DNA from 3 places in the Aeromonas crassostreae genome. Region 3 is predicted to be linked to each of the others. Evidence: predicted binding sites of a transcription regulator. Region 3 holds the regulator's gene; each other region holds the start of a gene.
The links. The regulator sigma-54, encoded in region 3, starts transcription at its own class of promoters, with help from an activator protein. The targets are predictions, from matches to a motif close to TGGCACNGTTTTNGCTT.
Positions count from the first base shown of each region.

Region 1: ACW5W4_RS17345 (CmpA/NrtA family ABC transporter substrate-binding protein) is a predicted target of sigma-54. The motif match lies at 4,027-4,043, and genes of this name have one in related genera.
Region 2: ACW5W4_RS17330 (nitrate reductase) is a predicted target of sigma-54. The motif match lies at 3,845-3,861, and genes of this name have one in related genera.

Region 1 covers NZ_JBSTYM010000031.1:20,638-26,585, reverse strand. Annotated here, with positions in the region: gene nirB (nitrite reductase large subunit NirB) at 1-608, opposite strand, end outside; gene ACW5W4_RS17355 (ABC transporter ATP-binding protein) at 636-1,457, opposite strand; gene ACW5W4_RS17350 (ABC transporter permease) at 1,483-2,415, opposite strand; gene ACW5W4_RS17345 (CmpA/NrtA family ABC transporter substrate-binding protein) at 2,436-3,824, opposite strand; gene ACW5W4_RS17340 (ANTAR domain-containing response regulator) at 4,174-4,755, opposite strand; gene cobA (uroporphyrinogen-III C-methyltransferase) at 4,961-5,776, opposite strand; gene ACW5W4_RS17330 (nitrate reductase) at 5,884-5,948, opposite strand, start outside.
Region 2 covers NZ_JBSTYM010000031.1:14,121-20,068, forward strand. Annotated here, with positions in the region: gene ACW5W4_RS17310 (glutamate-5-semialdehyde dehydrogenase) at 1-978, shown strand, start outside; gene ACW5W4_RS17315 (universal stress protein) at 1,041-1,466, opposite strand; gene ACW5W4_RS17320 (substrate-binding periplasmic protein) at 1,684-2,433, shown strand; gene ACW5W4_RS17325 (RNA methyltransferase) at 3,143-3,649, opposite strand; gene ACW5W4_RS17330 (nitrate reductase) at 3,961-5,948, shown strand, end outside.
Region 3 covers NZ_JBSTYM010000002.1:12,433-18,380, forward strand. Annotated here, with positions in the region: gene kdsC (3-deoxy-manno-octulosonate-8-phosphatase KdsC) at 1-308, shown strand, start outside; gene lptC (LPS export ABC transporter periplasmic protein LptC) at 308-868, shown strand; gene lptA (lipopolysaccharide transport periplasmic protein LptA) at 855-1,379, shown strand; gene lptB (LPS export ABC transporter ATP-binding protein) at 1,383-2,108, shown strand; gene ACW5W4_RS01665 (RNA polymerase factor sigma-54) at 2,173-3,612, shown strand; gene hpf (ribosome hibernation promoting factor) at 3,634-3,921, shown strand; gene ptsN (PTS IIA-like nitrogen regulatory protein PtsN) at 3,924-4,370, shown strand; gene rapZ (RNase adapter RapZ) at 4,418-5,284, shown strand; gene npr (PTS phosphocarrier protein NPr) at 5,304-5,576, shown strand; partial or broken gene ACW5W4_RS01690 (PTS sugar transporter subunit IIA) at 5,585-5,948, opposite strand, start outside.

The DNA.
Region 1 (5,948 bases), on a different contig from region 3:
TCGAGCTGCACCGGCATCAGGCGCGGGGCAAACTCCACCACCCGGGTCTCGAGACCGAGCAGGCGCAGGGCGTTGGCCGCCTCCAGTCCCAGCAGGCCGCCCCCTATCACCACGCCGCTGCGGGCCTGGGCGCAGGCGTCGCGGATGGCATCCAGATCCCCCAGGGTGCGGTAGACGTAGCAGCCCGCCCGCTCGTTGCCCGGGATGGGGGGCACGAAGGGCACGGATCCCGTGGCCAGCACCAGGCGGTCGTAGCCGAGGCGCTCACCGCTGGTCAGGGTCAGGGTGCGGCGCTCTCTGTCCAGCGCCTCCACCTCGGCCCCCAGCCGCAGCGCAATGCCGTGCTCTTCATACCAGGCGGGATCCGCCAGGCGCAGGGCCTGGGGCGCCTTGCCGCCAAACACCTCGGACAGATGGACCCTGTCATAGGCCGGATCGGGCTCGGCCCCCAGCACGGTCACCTCAAAGTGCGCCAGACCGCCCGCCGCCACCAGCTGCTCGATAAAGTGGTGACCCACCATGCCGTTGCCGACCACCAGCAGTTGCTGCTTCTCAACTAAATGGGCCTGACCGTTGCCGACCACCCGTAGTGTCTCTTTGTTCGCCATATCTCTCTTCCTTGAATTCGGTGGGACTCAGGCCCGCAGCTTGCTGCGCACCTGACCGGCCGCCTTGAGGGGGGTCACCTTGCGCTGCTTCTCGTAGAGGAAATGCAGCACCTGCTGGCGCAGCCTGTGGTAGGCGGGGTCGTCCGCCAGGGCCACCCTGTCCCTGGGCCTGGCCAGGCGGACATCGAGGACTTCCCCTATGGTGGCCGCCGGGCCATTGGTCATCATGACGATGCGATCCGAGAGCAGCACCGCCTCGTCCACGTCGTGGGTGATCATGATGACGGTGTTGCCAAGCTCGGCCTGGATGGCCATCAGGGCATCCTGCAGGTGGGCCCGGGTCAGGGCATCCAGGGCGCCAAACGGCTCATCCATCAGCAGCACCTTGGGGGAGAGCGACAGCGCCCGGGCGATGCCGACCCGCTGCTTCATGCCCCCCGACAGTTCGTGGGGCAGCTTGTGGCTGGCGTGGTCCATCTGCACCAGGGAGAGGAAGTAGTCCACCTGCTCGGCCACCTCCTCGCGCCCCGTCACCCGGCGCTTGACCGCCAGCTCGACGTTCTGGTGGACGCTGAGCCAGGGCAGCAGGGCATGGTTCTGGAACACCATGGCCCGCTCCGGGCCCGGGCCGTCCACCTCGCGGCCATCGAGGATGATGCCCCCCTGGCTCGGCTCCAGCAGCCCGGCCACCAGGTTGAGTACAGTGCTCTTGCCACAGCCGGAGTGGCCGATGAGGGAGACGAACTCCCCCTTGTCTATCTTCAGGTTCACCCCCACCAGCGCCTCGAAGCGCCCCTGTTCCGTGTCGAACGCCATGCCGACGTCACTCAAATCCAGATAGGTTTTCATCACGACTCCTTGCCCATCCGGGCGATTAACGTAGCTGCTGCCGCTTGTCCCAGGACAGCCACTGTTGCAGTGCCAGCATGAGGCGATCCAGGGCAAAACCGATGAGGCCTATGGTCACCACGGCCACCATGATCCGGGCCAGGGAGGCGGAGCTACCGCTCTGGAACTCGTCCCAGACGAACTTGCCGAGCCCCGGGTTCTGGGCCAGCATCTCGGCGGCGATCAGCACCATCCAGGCCACCCCCAGGGAGAGGCGCATGCCGGTGAAGATCATGGGCAGGGCGCTTGGCAGCACGATGCGCACTATGTGGGTCAGGAAGGGCAGCCGCAGAACCCGGCTCACGTTGCGCAAGTCCGGGTCCACCGAGCTCACCCCGACCGCCGTATTGAGCAGGGTCGGCCAGAGGGAGCAGAGGGTCACGGTCAGGGCCGAGTTGACGAAGGATTTCGCCAGCCAGGGGTCCGGGCTCACGTAGACGGCGCTCACCACCATGGTGATCAGGGGCAGCCAGGCCAGGGGGGAGACCGGCTTGAGCAGCTGGATCACCGGGTTGGCGAGGCGATAGAGGGCCTGGTTCATACCGAGCAGGACCCCGATCGGGATGGCCAGCAGGGTCGCCAGGCCAAAACCGGCGGCCACCGTCAGCAGGCTGGTGCCTATCTGATCGAAGAAGGTGGCGCGCCCCGGGTAGGCCCGCACCTTGACGCGGGCCTCCGGGTCTGCGGCGAGCCGCTCGGCGTTGCGCGCTTCCTGGCGCGCCAGGAAGGCGGCTTCGCGCTCCCGCTCGGCCAGGTGCTCCTCGGTCAGTTGCCACAGCTGGCTGGCGGTGGCCCCCGGCCCCGGCAGGGTGCCCAGGCTGGTATTGACCTGGCTCGCCCCCAGTTGCCAGAAGAGCAGGAACAGCAGTATCCCCATGCAGGGCGCCAACAGGCGCCCACTCGCGGTTGTTTTCATCATTGCCTCTCCCTATCCCGGGTTCATTGCACCTGCTCATCGCCCTTGAGGCCGATGGCAAGACGGTTCAGATAGTCGTTGGGGTGGCGTCCGTCATAGGCGACGCCATCGATAAAGCCCTGCTGGGGGCCGCGAAAGCCGCTCTCGCTGGCAAAATCGGGGAAATCCCCTGCCTTGAGCCTGCCCTCCTCGATGAGGGCCAAGGCCGCCTGGCGGTAGACCTCGGGGCGATAGACCGCCTTGGCCACCTGTTCGAACCAGGCGTCCGGCTTGGCCTCGGGGATCTGGCCCCAGCGCCGCATCTGGGTCAGGAACCAGATGGCGTCCGAGTAGTAGGGGTAGGTGGCGTGATGGCGGAAGAAGACGTTGAAGTCGGGCACGCTGCGCACATCCCCCTTGTTGTACTCGAAGGTGCCGGTCATGGAGGCGGCGATCACCTGCTCGTCGGCCCCCACGTAGTCGGGGCGGGCCAGCAGCTTGGCGGCCGCCAGCCGGTTGCCGTTGTCGTTGGCGTCGAGCCAGTGGGCGGCACGGATCAGGGCCTTGACCAGGCGGGCATGGGTGTTGGGATGGCGCTCGGCCCACCCCTTGCTGACCCCGAACACCTTCTCCGGGTTGTTGCGCCAGATCTCGTAGTCCGTGATGACGGGCACCCCTATCCCCTTGGCGATCGCCTGCTGGTTCCAGGGCTCCCCCACGCTGTAGCCCATGATGGTGCCCGCCTCCAGGGTGGCGGGCATCTGGGGCGGCGGCGTGACCGACAGCATCACCTCCCCCTGGCGCTGGCCCGAGTCATCCCCCTTGAGGGGGGCGTAGTAGCCAGGGTGTATGCCACCGGCGGCCAGCCAGTAGCGCAGCTCGTAGTTGTGGGTCGAGACCGGGAAGACCATGGCGAAGTTGAAGGGCTTGCCCCCCTGGCGATAGTGATCCAGCACCGGCTTGAGGCTGCTGGCGGAGACGGGACGCGCCACCTGGCCGTCGGCCTGCTTGGGCAGGTGCGGCAACATGGCCTGCCACACGGCGTTGGCGACCGTGATGCCGTTGCCATTGAGATCCATGGAGAAGGCGGTCACCAGCTCGGCCCGGGTGCCGATGCCCACATGGGCCCCCAGGGGCTGGCCCGCCAGCATCTGGGCACCGTCCAGCTCTCCGTCGATGACTCTGTCCAGCAGCACCTTCCAGTTGGCCTGGGCCTCCAGGGTGACGTAGAGCCCCTCGTCCTCGAAGTAGCCCTGCTCATAGGCCACCGCCAGGGGAGCCATGTCGGTCAGCTTGATGAAGCCCAGCCTGAGCTCTTCTTTCTCCGGCGCCCCTATGGGGCCAAGGCCGGTCGCGCCCTGCTCCGTGGCCGCCAGGGCCGGCATGGCCAGCATGGCCAGCAGCGCCCCTTTCCATATCATCTTCGGCGTCATGTTCACCTCGTTACATCCTTGTCCGGATCGGGAGGGAGCGCGCCGTTGCGCCCCGCCTTCGCCGTGTAGCCAAAAAAAAAGCCCCATCGACCGTCTGGTCGATGGGGCCACATTGCCCAATGTTGATGGTGGTCGGCCCCTGGGGGCCCGGCGGCTTGCCGCACTGGCGGCGCCTGCCTGTTATTGCTCTTCTCTTCAGGTTATTCAGGATGCGTGCCAGGTTGGCAAACCCCCTGTCGGCGGCCCCGTCAGGGCCCATACCCCCCACAGACTGCGCCAGCGCGGCGCAACTGCACCAAAATGGCCACCCAACTCCTGCTGATAGGGGCCCTTCCTCCTGATTGGGCCCTTAGCCGGGCAGGGCCTGCAACAGGCGGCGGGCCAGCTCGGCCAGGCTGTGATTCTGGGCCATGGCCGCGCTGCGCATCGCCTGATAGGCGGCCTCCTCATCCAGCCCCTGGTGGCGCATCAGGCGCCCCTTGGCCTGCTCGATCAGCCGCCTCTCCTCCAGCTTGAGCCGCAGGGCATCCTGGGCCTGCTGTTGCTGCTGCACCATGGCCAGCTGGGCCCGGGCCAGTCGCAGCCACTGCTCGACCGGTTCCCGCTCGCCGCAGCCGTGGGGCACCATGAGGGCGCCCTGGTTCAGCAGATCCGCCTGCTGCTGCGCCGTCAGCCGATCGCAAAACAGCACCCGCGGCAGATGCAGCCCCTGGGCCATGGCCAGCCGGATCTCGGCGCTGAAGCGGCGGCAGCTGATCAGGAGGCCATCCCCCTGCAACTTGCCCGCCAGCAGACCCGCCTCGTCCAGGATGCGGGGACTGTGACCATAATGGCTGACCAGGGCCCCCAGCCGGTTGGCCTGCACCCTGTCATCGGCATGGATCAGCAAGATGGAGTGGCGGCGCTCCTGGCCACCGACTGGATGTGACATGCCCTTTCCTCTCGTCAGTTCATTCCGTCGAACAGGATGGAACCGACGCAACTTGGAGGCCAAGTGTTTGAATCTACCCCCTATTTATCCATCTCTAGGTAGAAGGGGTAGACCCGGACGCCCTCTGTTGCTCCCGCCCCAGAACGACGTAAAAGGGGGCAGCCCAGGCTGCCCCCTCCATGCCATCGCCGAGCCCGGAAAGCTATCAGGCGACCCGGCTCTCCAGGGCGCCGAGCAGTCCCTTGAGTTCATCGCGCAGCGCCACCACCTGGCCCAGGATGATCAGCACAGGGGTCTCCCCCGCCAGGGCCTGCGCCGCCCGGCTCAGGCCGTCGAGCCGGCAGCGCACCACCCGCTCCCGCTCGCTGCACCCCGCCACTATCAGGGCCCCCGGCCGGGCCCCGGCGGCCCCCGCCCCCCCCCCCCCCCCTCGCGGGCCCCCGGCCCGGCCCCCGGCGCCCCCCGCCCCCCTCAAGCCGGCCTCTATCCTGGCCGCCTGCTCCAGCCCCATGTAGCAGACCAGGGTGTGGCCGGCCGCCACCAGGGCGCCCCAGCCCCCGAACTGCTCTCCCCCCTGCAGGTGACCGGTCAACAGGGTCACGGAGCGGGCCAGCCCGCGCTGGGTCAGGGGAATGGCGCTGCTGGCGGCGCAGCCCAGGGCGGCCGTGATGCCGGGCACCAGCTCCGCCTCGAAGCCATGGCGGGCCAGGTGCAGGGCCTCCTCGCCCCCCCGGCCGAAGATGAGGGGATCCCCCCCCTTGAGCCGCACCACCCGCTTGCCGGTGCGGGCCAGGGCAAGCAGCAGGGCGTTGATCTCCTGCTGGCTCGGGCTGGGTTCGCCGCAGCGCTTGCCGACGTCGAACCGGGCCGCGCCGACCGGGATGCGGGCGAGGATCTCGGCCCCCACCAGGCGGTCGTACACCACGGCCTCGGCCGCCTCGATGCGGCGCAGCGCCCGCAGGGTGAGCAGTTCGAGAGGGCCTGGGCCCGCCCCCACCAGGCTGATATGGGACTGTTGCATGGCCTCTCCCTCCTGCCTGGCTGCACCGAAAGATGCGCTGCCCTGGCTTCCTTGTCCATTCCCCTCCGGGCGCCAGGGCCTTCCCTGGATGATCGGTTCATGTTTCATCATGCGGACTCCAGAAAGCGATGCTGTATCAATAGTTTGTCAATCTCTGGCAGACAGGTGCCGC
Region 2 (5,948 bases), on a different contig from region 3:
GCCGAACTCGACAGCCGGGTGCTGGAGAACGGCCTGCGCCTCTCCCGGCGCCGGGTTCCCATCGGGGTGATAGGGGTCATCTATGAGGCGCGTCCCAATGTCACCATCGACATCGCCACCCTCTGCCTCAAGACGGGCAACGCCAGCATCTTGCGCGGCGGGCGCGAGACCTTCCACTCCAACCTGGAGCTGGTCAAGGTGATCCAGGCTGCCCTGGCCAGCGCCGGCCTGCCCATCGCGGCGGTGCAGTACATCGACAACCCGGACCGGGCCCTGGTGGGCGAGCTGCTGCGCCTGGATCGCTACGTGGACATGATCATCCCCCGCGGCGGCGCCGGGCTGCACAAGATGTGCAAGGAGAACAGCTCCATCCCCGTCATCATCGGCGGCTTTGGCATCAGCCATGTGTTCGTGGATGCGAGCGCGGATCTCGCCCGCTCCCTCACCGTCATCGACAACGCCAAGGTGCAGCGCCCCTCCGCCTGCAACGCCCTCGATACCCTGCTGGTCCACGAGGGGATCGCCGCCGACTTGCTGCCGCAGCTGGTCGCGCGCATGAACGAGCAAGGGGTGACCCTGGTGGCCCATGGCAATGCCCTGGCCCATCTGACGGGGGCCAAGGGGCTGCGTGAGGCCGGGGCCGAGGATTTCGACACCGAATGGCTCGGCCTGACTCTGGGAGTCAAGCTAGTGGCGGATGTCCACGAGGCGCTAGCCCACATGCGCGAGCACAATGCCAGCCACTCGGACGCCATCCTCACCAATGATCTCTACAACGCCGAGTGCTTCGTCAACGGCGCCGGCTCGGCGGCCGTCTATGTCAACGCCTCGACCCGCTTCACCGATGGCGGCCAGTTTGGCCTGGGGGCCGAGGTGGCCGTCTCCACCCAGATGCTCCATGCCCGGGGCCCCATGGGGCTGACCGAGCTGACCAGCTACAAGTGGGTGGGACAGGCGGACTATCTCTCCCGTCCCTGAGCCCTTGCGCCCAGCAAAATGCCGACCCCGGGGTCGGCATTTTTTCGTTTCAGGCCAGGGCGTCAGCGCACGATCAGCACGGGACAGGGGGCGTGGCGCACCACGGATTCGGCGACGCTGCCCACCAGCAGGTGGCTGAGGCCGGAGCGGCCATGGCTGCCCATCACCACCAGATCTACCTTGTCCTCCTTGGCCTGGGCGACGATCTCGTCGGCGGCGCGGCCGAAGCGCACCGTGAAGCCGGCAGGGATCGGCAGGGTGTCGATCAGCTGTTGCAGCTGCTCCCTGGCCTGGCGCTCCATCTCATGGGTGATCTCCAGGGCGGTCATGTGCAGGATCTTGTAGCTGTCAAACCCGTGCAGCTGGTCGACCACATGGACCAGCTTGAGGCTGGCGTCGTGGCTCTTGGCCATGAAGGCGGCATAGTCCAGCACCGGCTGGGACATCTGGGAGAAATCGACGGGGCAGAGCAGGGTACGGATAGACATAAATGGCTCCTTTCGCGGTCAGGCTGGAGGGGTAACGCGAGGTAATGGGTTACCAATGAATCTTATCTACCCTTATACCAGCTTGCCGGGCAATAACCTGTGATGGACTCGAAAATTTGATGAAAAGGCTGCCCTGGTGGACCAGGATCAGAAAATTACATGGAAAATCGGCGCATAATCAGAGCCATAGAAAGAGAACAGAGGTAATGGAATGGGAATGATGAAGTTGACTCTGCTGCTCTGCTGCGGCCTGTTCTCCCTGACGGCGCGGGGAGAGACGCTGCCGGTCTATTGCGATGACTGGCCGGGTTTTTGCCAGCAGGACGGGCGCGGCCTTTATCTGGATCTGGCGCGCCACATCTACCAGCCCCTCGGCTATCGGATCAAGCCCCAGATCATGCCCTACAAACGGGCGCTGGCCATGGTGAGCAAGGGGGGGCAGGGGATGACCATGGGGGTCTACCTCAACGAGGTGGAAGGCGTGCGCTGGCCCCACTACCCGGACGGCGCCGATGATGTCACCGTCTTCATGCTCGACAAGTGGCAGGCAGGTTGGCAGGGGGAGCAGAGCCTGGCCCAGCAGCGAGTGCTCTGGCAGCGCGGCTGGGCCTTCGACAAGTATATCGGGGTCTCCATGCACTGGTATGAGGTCAACAGCCATCAGGATGCCATGGCGCTGCTGCAGAAGGAGCGTTACCGCTACTATCTGAGCGCCGGCGTGCTCCATGCCGATGAGTCACTGCCGCCCAACATGAGCCGGGTATTCCTGCGCTGGCTGCCCACCTATCCCATCTTCGCCAGGGACGAGCCCGGTCTCAGGTTGCAGCAGCAGTGGGATCTGGGCATGGCCCGCCTCATCAACAGCGGCGAGCTGACCCGCCTCTACCGGGAGAACAAGCTGCTCGACCACTACCATGACTTCCTGCGCAGCCTCAAGCAGAAGCGGGAGAGCGAGTCTGCCCGATAACTGGCGATCCTGCGCTCACGCAGAAGGCGGGGGCTGGCCGCGCCTGTTCAGCTCAGCTGTCGCCAGCGGATCATGATGCTGCGGCCTCTGCTCTATGGGCCTTGGCGAGGCGATCATCCTGTTGATGAATGACATTGACGCAGACGGCGCCTGTTCAGCTCTGCTGTCGCCAGCGGATCATGACGCTGCTGCCTCTGCTCTATGGGCCTTGGCGAGGCGATCATATTGATGAATGACATTGACGCTGGCGGCGTCTGTTCAGCTCTGCTTTTGCCAGCGGATCATGACACTGCTGCCTCTGCGCTATGGGCCTTGGCGAGGCGATCATCCTGTTGATGAATGACATTGACGCAGGCGGCGTCTGTTCAGCTCTGCTGTCGCCTGCGGATCATGACGCTGCTGCCTCTGCGCTATGGGCCTTGGCGAGGCGATCATCCTGTTGATGAATGACGTTGACGCTGGCCGCGCCTGTTCAGCTCTGCTGTCGCCTGTGGATCATGACGCTGCTGCCCCTGCTCTATGGGCCTTGGCGAGGCGATCATCCTGTTGATGAATGACATTGACGCTGGCCGCGCCTGTTCAGCTCTGCTGTCGCCTGCGGATCATGACGCTGCTGCCCCTGCGCTATGAGCCTTGGCGAGGCGATCATCCTGTTGATGAATGACGTTGACGCTGGCCACGCCTGTTCAGCTTTGCGTTCACCTGCGGATCATGACGCTGCGGCCCCTGCTCTATGAGCCTTGGCGAGGCGATCATAGAGGATGACGTTGACGCTGGCGGCGAGATTCATGCAGCCAGTGGTCGGCACATAGACCACCCGCTTGACCCCGGCGAACAGCGCCGGATCCAGGGTGCCATCCTCGGGGCCGAAGATGTAAAAGGCCCGGGCCGGGTGGACGAAGTCAGGCAGCGGGGTCGCTCCCTCGATGAGGTCCACCAGCACGGGCTCTCCCCCCTGCGGCACCAGGGCGAGCAGATCGTCCACCCCGAGCAGGGGGATCTTCTCCGCCATCTGCTTGGTGTCGGTGGCGAAGCGGCGCGCCAGCTCGAAGCGGCTGCCGGTGTAGCACACCTCGTCGGCGCCATAGCAGCCCGCCGCCCTCAGCACGGCCCCCACATTGGTCGGTGACTTGGGGTTGACCAGGCCGATGCCGACATAGTCGCCCTGGGGCTCATCGGCCGACGGGGCCCTGCGTTTGCTGATCTCTTGGTTCATCTCGCTCTCCTGGTTGGGGCGCCATTATAAGGGGGTCGGCCCCCTAGTGCTCGCCCTAGTGATCACCATAGTGTTCGCGAGAGTGCTCGCCTCCCTTGCCCTGGCTGGGGGCAGCTGCACCGAATTGGTGAGCGGGGGCGGCGCCCCTGCCCCCTCTGGAGTGGCCCGGAGGCCGCCCCGGCGCCCTCGACGTGCTGGCAAGATACTTGCATTGCCCTTAATCAGATCACCATTATCGATGACAGGACACAGGCGTCCGTCCCCTTTGCCGGGGCGGACGCCTTTTTCATTGCCGGCAGGCAGGAGGAAGGATGAAGACCACATGTGCATACTGCGGCGTCGGCTGTGGCATCAGCATCACGCGCCAGGCGGGGGAGTGGCAGCTGGCCGGGGACGACAGCCATCCCGCCAATGGCGGCGCACTCTGCGTCAAGGGGGCCAGCCTGCTGGAGAGCCTGGCCTTCCCCGAGCGCCTGCTCTATCCCCGCCATCAGGGGCGGCGCATCGACTGGGATCAGGCCCTCGAGCTGATGGCGGAGCGGTTTGGCAAGGTGCTGGCGGAGTCCGGACCCGAGGCCATCGGTATCTACCTCTCGGGCCAGCTCACCACGGAGGACTATTACGTCGCCAACAAGCTGATGAAGGGCTATCTGGGCAGCGCCAACGTGGATACCAACTCCCGGCTCTGCATGTCGTCGGCCGTGGTGGCCCAGCAGCGCGCCTTCGGCGAGGATCTGGTGCCGGCCTGCTATGAGGATCTGGGGCTGGCGGATCTCATCATCATCACGGGGGCCAACACGGCCTGGACCCACCCCGTGCTGTTTCGCCGCATCCAGCAGGCCCGCAGCCGCCGGCCCGATCTCAAGCTGGTGGTGATGGATCCCCGCCGCACCATGACGGCGGAGCAGGCCGATCTGCACCTGCCCCTGCGTCCGGGCAGCGACGTGGCGCTGTGGAACGGCCTGTGCCGCTACCTGGTCGATCAGGGGCTCTGGGACAAGGAGTATGTGGCTGCCCACGTCAGCGGCATGGCGCAGCTGACCGAGACCCTGGCCGATCCCGCCTGGACGCCGGAGGCGGTGGCCCTGTGCTGCGACCTGCCCCTGACCGATCTGCTCGGCTTCTATCGCCTGTTCGCCCGCCATCCCCGCACCCTCAGCCTCTACTGCCAGGGCATCAACCAGTCCAACCAGGGGAGCGACAAGGCCAATGCCATCATCAATGCCCACCTGCTGACCGGACGGATCGGCAAACCCGGGGCTTCTCCCTTCTCCCTCACCGGCCAGCCCAATGCCATGGGCGGGCGCGAGGTGGGGGGGCTGGCGACCCAGCTGGCCGCCCACATGGGCTTTGGCGAGGCCGAGCGCGATCGCCTGCGGCGTTTCTGGGGCAGCCCGCGCATGGTGACGGGCCCGGGCCTGAAGGCGGTCGAGCTGTTCGAGGCGGTGCATAGCGGGCAGATCCGCGCCCTCTGGGTGCTGGGGAGCAACCCGGCCGCCTCCCTGCCCGACGGGGACAGGGTGCGTGAGGCCCTGGCGCGCTGCGAGTTTCTGGTGGTCTCGGATCTGACCGCCCTGACCGACACGGCCCGCCATGCCAGCCTGCTGCTGCCCGCCCTCGGCTGGGGCGAGAAGAGCGGCACCGTCACCAACTCGGAGCGCTGCATCAGCCGTCAGCGCGCCTTCCTGGCGCCCCCCGGCGAGGCGCGGCCAGACTGGTGGGCCCTGGCCAGCCTGGGTCGGCGGCTCGGCTTCGAGGAGGCGTTCGCCTTCCCGGACGAACACGCCATCTTCAGCGAGCACGCCGCCCTCTCTGGCTTCGAGAACCGGGGGACGCGCCGGTTTGACATCTCGGGACTGGCCCGCCTCAGCCCCGCCGAGTTCGAGGATCTGGCCCCCATCCGCTGGCCGGTCAACGAGGCGCACCCCTATGGCTGCGATCGCCTGTTTGGTGATGGTCGCTTCGCCACGGCCGACGGCAAGGCTCGCCTGCTGCCTTTGAGCCAGCGGGACCCCGAGCTGGCCCCCCTGGCGAGCGGGGAGGGGACGCCCCTGCTGCTCAATTCGGGGCGGCTGCGAGATCAGTGGCACACCATGACCCGCAGCGGCCATGTGCCCCGCCTGCTGGAGGCCGAACCCTGGCCCAGGGTGCTGGTGGGCCCGGCCAGCCTGCTGAGCCAGGGGCTGGCGGTGGGGGATCTGGTCCGCCTGGAGAACGGTCGCGGCCAGGTGCGGGCCCTGGTGGGGCTGGACGAGGGGCTGCGGGAGGGGGAGGCCTTCCTGCCCATGCACTGGACCGA
Region 3 (5,948 bases):
TGGCGAGCCTGGGGGTGAAGCATGTGGTCCAGGGGGCGGATCAGAAGCTGCCCCATTTCGAGGCCCTGCTGCAGCAACTGGGACTGGACGCCAGCCAGGCGGCCTACATGGGGGATGACACCATAGATTTGCCGGTGATGCAGGCCTGTGGCCTGGGGGTGGCGGTCGCCGATGCCCATCCGCTGGTCGTGGCCCGCGCCGATCTGGTGACCCGGCTGGGTGGGGGCATGGGCGCGGTGCGCGAGCTGTGCGATCTCATCTTGCAGGCCCAGGGGCATGCCGATGAGCTGGCCGAGGTATCGGCATGATCAGTCGCCAGACCCTGCTGTTCGCCGCCCTCTTCATCGTGGCCCTGACCATCTGGCAACTGGGGGATGTGACCTTGGCGCCGCCGGCCGCGCCCAAGACGGAACATTATCAGCCGGACTTCATCGCCAAGGATCTGGTGACCACCCGCTTCGACGAGACGGGCAAGCGCAGCGAGCGACTGGAGTCCGTCTATGCCGAGTATTTTCAGCTGCTCGAGCAGGCCACTTTTGACAAGCCCGTCGTCTATCTGTTCGATGACAAGGGGGATGCCGAATGGAAGGTGACCGCCGAGACGGGGGTGCTCAACACCGACGACAACGTGATCCTGAGGGACCAGGTCCATCTCGATGGCCTCTTGCCCACCTCCTTCATCTCCACCCTGGACACTCCCTACCTGGAGCTGGACTTGGTGACCCAGGATGTGAGAAGTAATCGTCAGGTCGCCATCGTCGCCAAAGAGTTCCAGACCGAGGGCCTTGGCCTGAAGGGGCATCTGGATCGCAAATATTTCGAATTACTGGACCAAGGCCATGCCATCTATTTCAATGAGAAACGTTAATCTGGCTCTGCTTGCCCTGCTGCTGTGCGGGGGCGTCAGCGCCAAGGAGTCCGACTTCGCCGAGAAGGTGTATGTGGACGCCGTCAAACAGATAGCCGAGATGCAGGATAACCGTGTCACCTTCAGCGAGGATGTCATCATCACCCAGGGCACCATCAAGATTAAGGCCGACAAGGTGGTGGTGATCCGCTCGGGCGAGAAGGGCGCCGAGGTGATGACCGCCTATGGCAAACCCGCCACCTTCTTCCAGATCCTGGACAACGGCAAGCCGGTCAATGCCCATGGCGACAGCATTCGCTACGAGCTGAAGAATCGTCTGGTGACCATCACGGGCAACGGCGAGCTCAAGCAGGAAGACAGCCAGGTGAACGGCGATCTGATCCGCTATGACATCGTCAAACAGAAGATGATCGCCGAGAGCAAGGGTGAAACCAATCGCGTCAAGACGGTGTTCCTGCCCGATCAGGTCGAGAATTTCGACAAACCCGCCGACAAAAAGCAGGATAAATAAGCCATGGCAGTGTTGAAGGCAGCCGGGCTGCAGAAGAGCTACAAGAAGCGGATGGTGGTCAGTGACGTCAGCCTGGAAGTGGGCACCGGCCAGATCGTGGGCCTGCTCGGCCCGAATGGTGCCGGCAAGACCACCTCTTTTTACATGATCGTCGGCCTGGTGCAGCGGGATGCGGGCCTGATCACCATCGACGAGCAGGACATCAGCCTGCAACCCATGCACATACGTGCCCGCAATGGCATCGGCTATCTGCCCCAGGAAGCCTCCATCTTCCGCCGCCTCTCCGTCTATGACAACCTGATGGGGGTCATGCAGACCCGCAAGGAGCTGAGTCGTGAAGAGCGGGAAGACAAGGTGGAGCAGTTGCTGGAAGAGTTCAGCATCACCCACATCCGGGACAACCTGGGCCAGAGCCTGTCCGGTGGCGAGCGCCGCCGGGTCGAGATAGCCCGGGCCCTGGCGGCCGAACCCCGCTTCATCCTGCTGGACGAGCCGTTTGCGGGGGTCGATCCCATCTCTGTCATCGACATCAAGAAGATCATCCAGCATCTCAAGGAGCGGGGGCTGGGCGTGCTCATCACGGACCACAACGTGCGCGAGACGCTGGATGTGTGCGAGAAGGCCTATATCGTCAGTCACGGCAAGATGATAGCGGAAGGCACCCCCGCCGAGATCCTGGCCGACGAACAGGTCAAGCGTGTCTATTTGGGCGATCAATTCAGTCTATAGTAAGGGGAAATCGCCCTTCGTTTCCTGATGATCGCCTCGCTGAAATAAGGATATCCCGACGTAGATGAAGCCGACACTCCAGTTGCGTCTCGGTCAGCAATTGACCATGACGCCGCAGTTACAACAAGCGATTCGTCTGCTCCAGCTCTCTTCATTGGAACTTCAGCAGGAGATCCAGCAAGCCCTCGATAGCAACCCCCTGCTCGAGCAAGAAGAGGTCGAGCAGCAGGAGACTCATACCGATATTAAGCAGGATGAGAGCCAGATCGACAGCAGCGAGGCCATGGCTCAGGAGCAGTTGCCTGACGAGCTGCCGGTCGACAGCAGCTGGGATGACGTCTACTCCGCCGGCACCGGCCAGAGCGCCGGCCCCGTCTTCGAGGGGGAAGATAGCGTCTATCAGGGGGAGACCACGGAAAACCTGCAGGATTATCTGCTGTGGCAGATGCGGCTCACCCCGTTCAGCGATCTCGATGCCGCCATCGCCCTGGCCATCATCGACGGCATCGACGAGTCCGGCTACCTGACCAGCACCCTGGAAGACATCCAGCAGGCGGTGAGCAGTGACGACGTCGAGGTGGAGCTCGATGAGATCGAGGCCGTGCTCAAGCGGGTACAGCATTTCGATCCGGTCGGCATCGCGGCCCGCTCGGTACAGGAGTGCCTGCTGATCCAGCTGGGTCAGTTCAGTCCGAGCCAACCCTGGCTGACCCAGGCGCGTGAAGTGGTCCGTGATCACATGGACTTGCTGGGCAATCGGGACTATCGCACCCTGGCGCGCAAGACGCGGCTCAAGGAAGGGGAGCTCAAGGAGGTCATCGATCTCATCCAGCAGCTCGAACCCAGGCCCGGCAACCGGGTGGTGCAGAGCGATTCCCAGTACGTGATCCCGGATGTCACCGTGGTCAAGCGCCAGAACCGCTGGGTGGTGGAGCTGAACCCGGATTCGGCGCCCCGCATTCGCGTCAACGAAACCTATGCCGCCATGGCTCGCCAGGCGCGCACCAGCCAGGACACCCAGTTCATTCGCTCCCATCTGCAAGATGCCAAGTGGTTCATCAAGAGTCTGGAGAGCCGCAATGAGACCCTGCTCAAGGTGGCCAACTGCATCGTCGAGCAGCAGCAGGGGTTCTTTGAATACGGTGAGGAGGCCATGAAACCCATGGTACTCAACGACATCGCCGAGGCGGTGGAGATGCATGAATCGACCATCTCCCGGGTCACGACCCAGAAGTACATGCATACCCACCGTGGCATCTTCGAGCTGAAGTTCTTTTTCTCCAGTCACGTCAACACAGAAGGAGGAGGTGAGTGCTCATCGACCGCAATTCGTGCCCTGATCAAGAAGCTGGTGACGGCGGAGAACCCGGCGAAACCGCTAAGTGATAGCAAGATCGCGGATTTGCTGGCCGAACAGGGTATTATGGTGGCTCGACGCACGATCGCCAAATACCGTGAATCCTTGTTGATACCACCGTCCAATCAGCGCAAACGCCTGGTTTAGGCAACACAGAAGGAAGACGTTATGCAAATTAACTTGACCGGACACCACGTAGAGATCACCGAAGCGCTGCGTGATTATGTGAATAACAAGTTTGCCAAACTCGAGCGTCACTTTGACCACATCAACAATGTTCATGTGGTGTTGAGCGTAGAAAAACTGAACCAGATTGCCGAAGCCAAGCTACACGTCAGCGGGGGCGAAGTGTTCGCCAACTCGGAACACGCGGATATGTACGCCGCGATAGATACCCTGCTCGACAAACTTGATCGACAGATCATCAAGCACAAAGACAAGTTAAATCAAAAATAACCATGCAACTTGAACACATACTGAGTCGGGACTGCACCAAAAGTGCGGTCCCTTGTACCAGCAAGAAACGCGCCTTGGAAATCATCAGCGAGCTGGCCGCCGAGCGGCTGGGTACCCCGCGCCAGGCCCTGTTCGAATGTCTGCTTGCCCGCGAGAAGATGGGCAGCACCGGCATAGGTGCCGGCATTGCCATTCCCCATGGCCGCATCGGCGACGAGTTCCCGCCGACGGCGGTGCTGATGACCTTTGCCGAGCCCATCCCCTTCGATTCCATCGACAATCAGCCCGTCGATCTGCTCTTTGCCTTGTTGGTGCCGGAGAGTGAGTGCAAGCAGCATCTCAAGACCCTCTCCCTGATGGCCGCCAAATTGGGTGACAAGGCGGTCTGCCGCCAGCTGCGCCAGGCTGCCAGCGATGATGATCTCTACCAGATCATGATCTCCGCCTGATGGGCAGTCGCCCTCGCTAATCAACTCGTCGCTGTGGAGGTTGCAAGATGCAGCTTATCGTAGTCAGTGGCCGCTCCGGTTCGGGCAAGACCGTTGCGTTGCGGGTACTGGAAGATCTCGGGTATTACTGTGTCGACAATCTGCCGGTCAATCTGCTGCCTCAGCTGATCGTCTCGGTCGAGCGCCAGTACGACAAGCTGGCGGTCAGCATAGACGTGCGCAACCTGCCCGGTGATCCGGAGCGGCTGGAGACCCTGCTGGCCCAGGTGCGCGGTGATGGTCGGGTGCAATACAGCAGCTTCTTCTTCGATGCGGAGAACAGCACCCTGCTCAAACGTTACGGCGAGAGCCGTCGCCTGCACCCCCTCTCTCGCAAGCGCCTCTCCCTGGACGAGGCGATCCGCGAAGAGACCCATCTGCTGGCGCCGATCTCGGCGAGCGCCGATCTGCGTATCGACACCACCAGCCTCAGCATTCATGACCTCAGCGAGCTCATCAAGACCCGGGTGCTCGGCAAGAAGGAGAATGAGCTGGTGCTGGTGTTCGAGTCGTTCGGCTTCAAGTACGGCATTCCCAAGGATGCCGACTTCGTGTTCGATGCCCGCTTCCTGCCCAATCCCCACTGGATCCCCGAGCTCAAGCCGTTCACCGGCAAGGATGAGCCGGTGGCCCGCTACCTGGCGAGCCAGCCCGACGTGATGCAGTTCACCCTGCAGATCGAGAACATGCTGGCGACCTGGTTGCCGGCCCTGGAGCGCAACAACCGCAGCTATCTCACGGTCGGGATTGGCTGCACCGGCGGCCAGCACAGATCCGTGTTCATCGCCGAACAGTTGGCGCGGACCTTCGAGGGGCTCGGCAAGAACGTGCAGATCCGCCATCGCACCCTGGACAAACGGGATCCGCAACATTGATGGCGCAACGGGAGGTCAGATGACAGTCTCCGCCTCGGTAGAAGTGAAGAACAAGCTGGGCATGCATGCGCGCCCGGCCATGATGCTGTTCGAACTGGTACAGGGTTTCGATGCCCATGTGCTGCTGCGCAACGAAGAGGGGGTCGAGGCCGATGCCGACAGCGTCATCGGCATGCTGATGCTGGACTCGGCCCAGGGCAAGCGGGTGGAGGTGCAAGCCGAGGGGCCCCAGGAAGAGGCGGCCCTGGCCGCCGTGGTGGCCCTGTTCACCTCGGGGTTCAACGAGGAGTAGGGGCCCCGCTAGTGAGGCCCGGTGCGCGCCAGCGCCTTGAAACTGGCAAAGTCCCCACAGGCCAGCAGACTCTTGCTGGCCTTTTCGTTCATCAGTCTGATGAAGAGATCGTACAGGCCCATGGCCTCCTCATAGTCCCGCTTGCTGATGGCCAGCACGAAGCTGAGGCTGGCGATCTCGCCATTGCCCCACTCTATGCCCTGGGGCGCCAGCACCGTATAGACGCAGGTGCGCTTGGCCAGCAGCCCGAGGGAGTGGGGCAGGGCCATGCCGTCCCCCAGCATGGTGGAGACGATGGCTTCACGTTCGAACAGGGAGGCGCGAAAGCCGGGTTCGACCCTCTCCTCCGCCTCCAGCTGGCTGCACACCCGA